Regions from separate parts of the Pseudomonas sp. S1_G07 genome, predicted to be linked through region 3. Evidence: predicted binding sites of a transcription regulator. Region 3 holds the regulator's gene; each other region holds the start of a gene.
The links. The regulator FliA, encoded in region 3, starts transcription of late flagellar genes. The targets are predictions, from matches to a motif close to CTAAAGTTTNNNNNNNNNNNGCCGNTAA.
Positions count from the first base shown of each region.

Region 1: AB4O05_RS05525 (methyl-accepting chemotaxis protein) is a predicted target of FliA. The motif match lies at 1,551-1,578, and genes of this name have one in related genera.
Region 2: AB4O05_RS22945 (methyl-accepting chemotaxis protein) is a predicted target of FliA. The motif match lies at 1,449-1,476, and genes of this name have one in related genera.

Region 1 is NZ_CP162778.1:1,175,501-1,178,776, forward strand. Features, by position in the region: rRNA gene AB4O05_RS05510 (23S ribosomal RNA) at 1-801, shown strand, start outside; rRNA gene rrf (5S ribosomal RNA) at 972-1,087, shown strand; rRNA gene rrf (5S ribosomal RNA) at 1,197-1,312, shown strand; gene AB4O05_RS05525 (methyl-accepting chemotaxis protein) at 1,691-3,276, shown strand, end outside.
Region 2 is NZ_CP162778.1:5,041,311-5,044,586, reverse strand. Features, by position in the region: gene AB4O05_RS22955 (FadR/GntR family transcriptional regulator) at 1-668, shown strand, start outside; gene AB4O05_RS22950 (tRNA (adenine(22)-N(1))-methyltransferase) at 682-1,377, shown strand; gene AB4O05_RS22945 (methyl-accepting chemotaxis protein) at 1,745-3,276, shown strand, end outside.
Region 3 is NZ_CP162778.1:5,316,566-5,319,841, reverse strand. Features, by position in the region: gene fleN (flagellar synthesis regulator FleN) at 1-801, shown strand, start outside; gene fliA (RNA polymerase sigma factor FliA) at 798-1,538, shown strand; gene AB4O05_RS24150 (chemotaxis response regulator CheY) at 1,707-2,081, shown strand; gene AB4O05_RS24145 (protein phosphatase CheZ) at 2,100-2,888, shown strand; gene AB4O05_RS24140 (chemotaxis protein CheA) at 2,900-3,276, shown strand, end outside.

The sequences.
Region 1 (3,276 bases), 2.0 Mb from region 3:
TTGCTTGTGTAGGATAGGTGGGAGGCTTTGAAGCGTGGACGCCAGTTCGCGTGGAGCCAACCTTGAAATACCACCCTGGCAACTTTGAGGTTCTAACTCAGGTCCGTTATCCGGATCGAGGACAGTGTATGGTGGGTAGTTTGACTGGGGCGGTCTCCTCCTAAAGAGTAACGGAGGAGTACGAAGGTGCGCTCAGACCGGTCGGAAATCGGTCGTAGAGTATAAAGGCAAAAGCGCGCTTGACTGCGAGACAGACACGTCGAGCAGGTACGAAAGTAGGTCTTAGTGATCCGGTGGTTCTGTATGGAAGGGCCATCGCTCAACGGATAAAAGGTACTCCGGGGATAACAGGCTGATACCGCCCAAGAGTTCATATCGACGGCGGTGTTTGGCACCTCGATGTCGGCTCATCACATCCTGGGGCTGAAGCCGGTCCCAAGGGTATGGCTGTTCGCCATTTAAAGTGGTACGCGAGCTGGGTTTAGAACGTCGTGAGACAGTTCGGTCCCTATCTGCCGTGGACGTTTGAGATTTGAGAGGGGCTGCTCCTAGTACGAGAGGACCGGAGTGGACGAACCTCTGGTGTTCCGGTTGTCACGCCAGTGGCATTGCCGGGTAGCTATGTTCGGAATAGATAACCGCTGAAAGCATCTAAGCGGGAAACTAGCCTCAAGATGAGATCTCACTGGAACCTTGAGTTCCCTGAAGGGCCGTCGAAGACTACGACGTTGATAGGTTGGGTGTGTAAGCGCTGTGAGGCGTTGAGCTAACCAATACTAATTGCCCGTGAGGCTTGACCATATAACACCCAAGCAATTTGCTTGCTTCGAGCCGAAAGGCGAAAGAGCACCAGATTGCGGTGTGTGAAGACGAAATGAACCGAAAGTTCGAATCTCACAAATCACCGAAAGCTGTCACATACCCAATTTGCTGAAGCGCGGCCAGCTGGCCACGGTTCGGTACCCGAATTTCTTGACGACCATAGAGCATTGGAACCACCTGATCCCATCCCGAACTCAGTAGTGAAACGATGCATCGCCGATGGTAGTGTGGGGTTTCCCCATGTGAGAGTAGGTCATCGTCAAGATTAAATTCCAGAACCCCTGTTTGCTAACGCAGACAGGGGTTTTGTTTATGTAGAAGTCCATGAATTTCACCGGCACGCTGCTAGCGCAGCGGACTGGTACACAGAATTTCTTGACGACCATAGAGCATTGGAACCACCTGATCCCATCCCGAACTCAGCAGTGAAACGATGCATCGCCGATGGTAGTGTGGGGTTTCCCCATGTGAGAGTAGGTCATCGTCAAGATCCAATTCCAAAACCCCTGTCTGCTAACGCAGACAGGGGTTTTGTCGTTTAGCAGGTATCGATAAGGCTGGTTGCACATTCGCAACTGCTGGCTATCTTCCTGCCCACGTCCCGTTTCCCTGCCACCAGACAGCAGAAAATCTTTCGTTTGCCAGCGGCAGAATCTTTCAATGCTGAACCGTCCGCTTTTACCACTTGTCGGTTTCCCATTCAAAAAGAGGATGTTTCCCACAACTCCTTAATCTTTCACTCCATTTGGCCGAAAGCCTGATGAGCCATGCGTGCACCGAAATAGAGCGGTTTGAAAGTCCGCCTAGACCGTACATGGAATGTTCACCTCTGCACGCTAACCACCCTTTGGCAAAAGAAGTCGATGAAATGAATCTTAAGTTCAGTCATAAAATTCTGTTGGCCGCGTCAGGCGTTGTCGTCCTGGCCTTCGCATTATTCACGCTCTACAACGATTACCTGCAGCGCAGCACCATCAAGCAGAACCTGGAGTCATCTATCCAGCAGTCTGGCGAACTCACCGCCAGCAGTGTGCAGAACTGGCTCAGTGGTCGAATCCTGGTCCTCGAGAGCCTGACGCAAAACCTTGCTCATCAGGGCGGTGCTGCCGATCTCCCTGGGTTGATCGATCAGCCGGCGCTCACCTCGAACTTCCAGTTCACCTATGTAGGCCAGACCAACGGTGTATTCACCCAGCGTCCGGACGCAAAAATGCCCGACGGTTACGACCCCCGTCAGCGTCCTTGGTACAAGCAAGCCGTGGCTGCCGATAAACCCATGCTCACGCCGCCCTATATGGCCGCAGTGGGTGGGCAGATCGTGACTATCGCCATGCCGGTGAAAAAGAACGGTGAACTGCTCGGCGTGGTCGGCGGTGACCTGAGCCTGCAAACCCTGGTCAAGATCATCAACTCGGTAGATTTCGGTGGTATCGGCCATGCGTTCCTGATCAGTGGCGATGGCCAGGTCATCGTCAGCCCTGACCAGGACCAGGTAATGAAAAACCTCAAGGACATCTACCCCGGCACCAGCGTCCGTATTGAGAAGAGTAGCCAGGACGTCGTTCTCAAGGGGCAGGACCGCATCCTGTCGTTTACCCCCATCAGCGGCTTGCCAGGTGCAGACTGGTATATCGGCCTGTCGATCGACAAAGACAAAGCTTACGCACCGCTGGGTAAATTCCGCACTTCCGCGCTGGTCGCTATGTTGATCGCCGTGGTTGCGATCGCCGTACTCTTGAGCCTGTTGATCCAAGTGTTGTTGCGGCCCCTGACTACCATGGGCGTAGCCATGCAGGACATCGCCCAGGGCGAAGGTGACCTGACCCGCCGGTTGGCTGTTACCAGCAAAGATGAGTTCGGAGAAGTCGGCAGTGCGTTCAACCGATTCGTGGAGCGTATCCACGCCTCGATTTCCGAAGTGTCTTCGGCAACACGCCAGGTGCATGACCTGTCCCAGCGCGTGATGGCCTCTTCCAATGCGTCGATCATCGGCTCCGACGAGCAGAGCGCGCGCACCAACAGCGTGGCTGCCGCGATCAACGAACTGGGCGCGGCCACCCAGGAAATTGCGCGTAACGCCGCCGATGCTTCACAGCACGCAAGCGGTGCCAGCGAACAGGCCGACGATGGGCGCAAGGTGGTGGAGCAGACCATCCTGGCGATGTCGCAACTGTCGCAAAAAATCAGCTTGTCCTGCACCCAGATCGAAACCCTGAACGCCAGCACGGATAACATCGGCCACATCCTCGATGTGATCAAAGGTATCTCCCAGCAAACCAACCTGCTGGCACTTAATGCCGCGATCGAAGCGGCGCGCGCCGGAGAGGCCGGGCGTGGTTTCGCTGTGGTCGCCGACGAGGTGCGCAACCTCGCTCACCGTACCCAGGAGTCAGCCGAAGAAATCCACAAGATGATCACTTCGCTGCAAGTGGGTTCGCGTGAAGCAGTGACCAC
Region 2 (3,276 bases), 280 kb from region 3:
ACCTGGCCCAGGGCGTGGTCGACGCCCTGACCCAGCGCATCCTGCTCGGGCAGTTGAAACCCGGCGAAAAACTGCCGTCGGAATCCACCATTGTGCAAGAGCATGGGGTGAGCCGTACGGTGGTGCGCGAGGCGCTGTCCAAGTTGCAGGCGTCGGGGCTGGTGGAGACACGTCACGGCATCGGCACCTTTGTGCTGGAGCAAAGCGCCCAGCAGGGCTTGCGTCTGCATGTGGACACGGTCGCCAGCGTGCGCAACATGCTGGAACTGCGCCTGGGCCTGGAGGTGCAAGCGGTGGCATTGGCCGCGCTGCGCCGCAGCGACGCGCAACTGGCCCATATGCGCCAGGCGCTGGACGACTACCAGGCCTCCCTGGCCAACAACGACAGTTGCGTGGAAGAGGACAAACGCTTTCACCAGTTGATCGCCGAAGCCACCGGCAACAGCTTCTTCAGCGAGATCATGCTGCACCTGGGCAATGCGATGATCCCGCGTGCTCAAGTGAAGAGTGACGAACGCGGGGGCGCCGATTTTGCCAGGCTCGGGCAGTTGGCGAACCTGGAGCATGAGGCGATTTTCAACGCCATCAAGCGCCAGGACCCGGACGCGGCAAGAGCCGCCATGGTGTTGCATCTGACCAACAGCCGGGATCGGTTTTCCGGGCAATGATAAGGATCACAGCTTGAACGAACATACCTTGTCCATGCGCCTGGAGCGTGTGGCCGCGCATGTGCCGAACGGCGCGCGCCTGGCCGATATCGGTTCGGACCACGCCTACCTGCCGGTGGCGCTGCTGCGCCGTGGCTTGATCGAGGCGGCGGTGGCGGGGGAGGTGGCGCCCACGCCGTTCCAGGCGGCCGAGCGCACCGTGCGTGACAACGGCCTGGCATCGCGGATCAGCGTGCGCCTGGCCGATGGCTTGGCGGCGATCGAGCCCGGCGACCGCATCACCGCCGTCAGCCTCTGTGGCATGGGCGGCGAGACCCTGCGCGACATCCTCGACGCCGGCAAGGCCCACCTGAACGGCGTTGAGCGCCTGATCCTGCAACCCAACGGCGGCGAGCAGCCACTGCGCTTCTGGCTGATGAGCCACGGCTACCGCATCGTCAGCGAAGAACTGCTGTACGAAAACCGTTTCTACTATGAAATCATCGTCGCCGAGCGCGCCGACTCAGTGACCTACAGTGCCGAAGAACTGTACTTCGGCCCGCTGCAAATGCAGGTCCGCAGCCCGGTGTTTCTGGCCAAGTGGCAGCGTGTGTTGCGCCTCAAGCGCAAGACCCTGGCCGGCTTTGAGCAGGCACAGCAGGCGGTGCCTGAGGCGAAGGTGCAGGCAATTACCCGGCAGATCCAGTGGATCACTCAATTACTGGCGTGATCGCTACCGATCCCATGGGGGGAGCTCGGCAGCTCGCTGGCGATATTTTTCTCAATCAAGGCTCCCTCCCTTCAAGTTCTCCCGGTGCGCGGCCGATACGATGCCTATGATTGAGGGCGTTTTGCAAAGCGCCTCGGGCGGTCGTCTCCGACGGTTACAGCGGCCGTCGCTACTGAGTGCTTTTGCCCCATTTTCGCGCACGCCGAGTGCCTTGTCGGTGCACGGCATGCCCTGTTTCAAGGCCGAGCTTGAACGGCCCATATCTTGCTAGTGCCAAGCTAATCAATGACATGGCTTTTTGCCGTTAGTCATTTCAAGGTTTGGCCCGCCATTTAATCGCGTGGGTTGTTTTTTGGAGCGGTCGGACATGCACAGTTTGTTATCACCCGGTATCCGCCTGCTCGGACGTTTCGGATTTGCACGTAAATTCCAGCTTCTGTTCTTTCTGTTCATGCTGCCCCTGGTCGGTAGCCTATGGGTGATCGGCCAGGATTACCGCGAAAAATTAAGCGTGATTGCCAGCGAGCAGTCCGGTGTACGCCAGTTGTTGGCGCTCGATACGCTCGACGCTCAACTGATCGCGCAGCGCAACCTGGCGGCGCGCTGGAAGGCCGTTGACTTGCTGCGTGAGCCCACCGCTGCTGCCAAGGCCGCGATGGCGACGCTGGACGCCAATGTCCCGCCGATCCAGCAAAGCCTGCAAACCCTGGGCGACACGCTCAAGGCGCAAAAGGCCGGCGCGGACATTCAGGCGCGCTTCGAGACCTTGCAAGCGTCGGTCAAAGGCTTGGACAGCCAGTCCCAGCGCACGGTGGGCTGGTGGCCGGACGGTTACGACCGTTTCACCTCGGCGCTCAGTGCCGTGCAGGCATTGCGTGAGCAGATTGCCCTGGATACCGGGCTGATCCTCGATCCGTGGCTGGAAACCTACATGCTGATGCAGATCTCCACGCAGCAGACGCCCGACCTGATCGAACGCATCGGCCGCATGGCCAGCATCGGCCAGTCATCCATCGCCTCAGGGCAGTTCACCCTGCAAAGCCGCCTGCAGATGCGCGACCTGCGTAGCCGCATCAGTGATGCGCGGGACCAGTTGATCAAGGCGGCGGCTTCGCTCAAAGCCAAGCAATACCCGGGCATTCAACCCTGGGTCGCACAGTACGACAACAGCCTGCAAGTGCTGGATAACGAACTCAAGGTGCTCGACGACGGTGTCTTTGGCGGCACCATCAAGCTCGATGCGGCGGTCTTCGATCGCAGTGTCGACGCCATGCTTGGCGGCCTGGGCGCGCTGCGCAACCAGTCGTTGACCTCCCTGGACACGCGCCTGACCTACTACCACGAGCGTTCACTCGAGCAATTCATTCCGATGGCGGCGACGTTCGGCGTGCTGGCCCTGGCGGCGCTGTACCTGCTCATGTGCCTGCAAGCCTCCATTCGCCGCAGTGCCAGCGGCATCACCACCCTGGCCGAGTCCCTGCGTGACGGTAACCTGTGCGTGGAAGTGGCGGTGCAAGGGCGTGACGAACTCGCCGTGATCAGCACCGCGCTGAACGTCGCGGTGGTGCAATTGCGCACCAGTTTGCTCGGCGTCAATCACGAGACCCAGCAGCTCGGCTCGGCGGTGCTGACCCTCAATTCGCAATCGGGCAACACCCTCAGCGAAGTCGAAGACCAGCAGCACCAGATCAGCCAGATCGCCGCCGCCGCCACTCAACTGGCCGCCACGTCCATGGGCGTCGCTCGCAGTTGCGAACAAGCCTCGGGCAGCGCCCAGCAGACTCGACGCATCGCCGAAGAGAGCAGCCGCGACAGCCAGCGCACCACCACCAGTATCCAGCAGCTCAACCAACGCCTGACCGACACCGCCAACGCCCTGGAACAAGTCAGCCAGCAAGG
Region 3 (3,276 bases):
GTGACCGGCGGCAAAGGTGGCGTCGGCAAAACTAACGTGTCAGTGAATTTGTCCCTGGCCCTGGCAGAGCTTGGCCGTCGCGTCATGCTGCTGGATGCGGACCTGGGGCTGGCGAACGTCGACGTTCTGCTCGGGCTGACACCCAAACATACCCTCGCCGATGTGATCGAGGGGCGCTGCGAGCTGCGCGATGTTCTGCTCCAGGGCCCTGGCGGGGTTCGCATCGTGCCGGCCGCCTCCGGCACCCAGAGCATGGTGCACCTGAGCCCGGCGCAGCATGCCGGCCTGATCCAGGCGTTCAGTGATATCGGCGATAACCTCGACGTGCTGGTGATCGACACCGCCGCCGGGATCGGCGAGTCCGTGGTCAGCTTCGTGCGCGCGGCCCAGGAAGTGCTGCTGGTGGTCTGCGATGAACCCACCTCGATCACCGACGCCTATGCGCTGATCAAACTGCTTAACCGTGACTACGGCATGAATCGCTTCCGCGTCCTGGCCAACATGGCCCAGAGCCCGCAGGAAGGTCGCAACCTGTTCGCCAAGTTGACCAAGGTCACGGATCGCTTTCTCGATGTCGCCTTACAATACGTCGGCGCGGTTCCCTACGACGAGTGTGTGCGCAAGGCTGTGCAAAAGCAGCGTGCAGTCTACGAAGCGTTCCCTCGTTCCAAATGTGCACTGGCGTTCAAGGCGATTGCCCAGAAGGTCGATACCTGGCCGTTGCCCGCCAACCCCCGGGGGCATTTGGAGTTTTTCGTCGAGCGATTGGTTCATCAGACGAGCGCAGGACCGGTGCTATGACCGCGAACGGCTATAACGTTTACAAGAAGTCTGCCCGTGACAGTCAGGGTGAGTTGATCGAACGCTATGCGCCGTTGGTCAAGCGTATTGCCTATCACCTGCTGGCTCGCCTTCCCGCCAGCGTCCAGGTCGAAGACCTGATCCAGGCGGGCATGATCGGCCTGCTCGAAGTGTCGACCAAGTACGATGCCAGCAAAGGGGCGAGTTTCGAGACGTATGCGGGTATCCGCATCCGTGGCGCGATGCTCGACGAGGTGCGTAAGGGGGATTGGGCGCCACGTTCGGTACACCGCAATACGCGCATGGTCAGTGACGCAATTCGTGCAATTGAAGCAAAAACCGGTCGCGACGCTAAAGATCACGAAGTTGCGGCCGAACTCCAATTGAGTCTCGACGATTATTACGGGATTTTGAACGACACCTTGGGCAGCCGCCTGTTCAGTTTCGACGACCTGTTGCAGGACGGCGAACACGAAGGGCTGCACGAGGACGGAGCGAGTACTCATATGGAGCCGGCGCGCGACCTGGAAGATGAACGCTTCCAGGGCGCGTTGGCAGACGCGATTGCCAATTTGCCTGAGCGTGAGCGACTGGTATTGGCGCTGTACTACGACGAAGAACTGAACCTCAAGGAAATCGGTGAGGTCCTGGGGGTCAGCGAATCGCGGGTCAGCCAGTTACACAGCCAGTGCGCGGCCCGCTTGCGGGGGCGTTTGGGAGAGTGGCGAGCGCGCTGACAGGCAGTGTGTGGGCGCTTGAGAACTTCACCGCGAGGGTGTTTGACCTTTGCGGTTTGATCCAGGGTGCCCCCGACAGTCCTTTTTGTGTAATGCCTGTTGATTGAAATGGCGCGTCCAGGTGCTGGGCGCGTTTAAGACTGCTTGGAGGTCGAATTGGACAAGAACATGAAAATCCTCATCGTGGATGACTTCTCAACGATGCGGCGGATCATAAAAAACCTGTTGCGTGACCTTGGGTTCACCAACACGGCCGAAGCAGACGACGGGACCACTGCGCTCCCGATGTTGCAAAGTGGCAACTTTGATTTTCTGGTCACTGACTGGAACATGCCGGGTATGACCGGTATCGACTTGCTGCGCAAAGTGCGTGCCGATGAAAGGCTCAAGCACCTGCCGGTATTGATGGTCACCGCTGAAGCCAAACGTGAGCAAATCATCGAAGCCGCCCAGGCCGGGGTCAACGGTTACGTGGTCAAGCCTTTCACTGCACAAGCCTTGAAAGAGAAGATTGAAAAAATCTTCGAACGCATCCACGGCTAATGCCATCGCGGGGGAGCTATGGACAATAACGAAACGTCACAGGGAGACTTTGAGTCAACCCTGAAAAAACATGCTCACCAGTTGGTCGAATGCCTTGAAAGAGGCCAGTTTGGCGAAGCGGTGCAGTTGATCCATGAGCTCAACCAGACCCGTGACCGCGGTCTGTACCAGGAAGTGGGCAAGCTCACGCGTGAGCTGCACAGTGCAATCGTCAATTTCCAGATTGACCCGCACATGCCCCAGGCCGAAGAAATCTCGCAAATCACCGATGCCACCGAACGCCTGTCCTATGTGGTCAGGCTGACTGAGGCGGCGGCCAACCGCACCATGGACCTGGTGGAAAACGCCACGCCCTTGGTCAACGGCATGGCGACGGATGCCCAGGCGCTCAGCGCTGACTGGGGCCGCTTCATGCGCCGTGAAGTGGGGGCTGAAGAGTTTCGTGAGCTGGCCCGTCGGGTCGAAGGGTTCCTGTCACGCAGCGAGCAGGAAAACCGTACGGTTTCCAGCAACCTCAATGACATTCTGCTGGCCCAGGACTACCAGGACCTTACCGGTCAGGTGATCAAGCGCGTGACCCAATTGGTCACCGAAGTGGAAAGCAATCTGCTCAAATTAGTGCTGATGGCAGGCCAGGTTGATCGTTTTGCCGGCATCGAACATGACCGCGCAGCGATCCTCTCGGAAAAAGATCCACAAAAACATCTCGCCAAGGGTGAAGGTCCGCAGATTCATGCCGATAAACGTGAAGACGTTGTGTCAGGTCAGGATGACGTAGATGACCTGTTATCCAGTTTAGGCTTCTAAGGAGCACCCACATGAGCTTCGGCGCCGATGAAGAGATCCTTCAGGATTTCCTTGTAGAGGCCGGCGAAATTTTAGAGCAACTGTCCGAACAACTGGTCGAGCTGGAAAGCCGCCCGGATGATGCGAACCTGCTCAATGCAATTTTTCGCGGTTTTCACACTGTAAAAGGGGGCGCCGGCTTCCTCCAGCTCCATGAGCTGGTGGAGTGCTGCCACATCGCCGAGAACGTCTTCGACATCCTGCGCAAGGGTGAGCGTAAGGTTGATTCGGAGTTGATGGACGTGATTCTCGAAGCACTGGATGCGGTCAACGGCATGTTCAGCGAAGTTCGCGAACGTGCCCCGATCACCGCGGCCACCCCGGAGCTGCTGGCCGCCCTGGCGCGCTA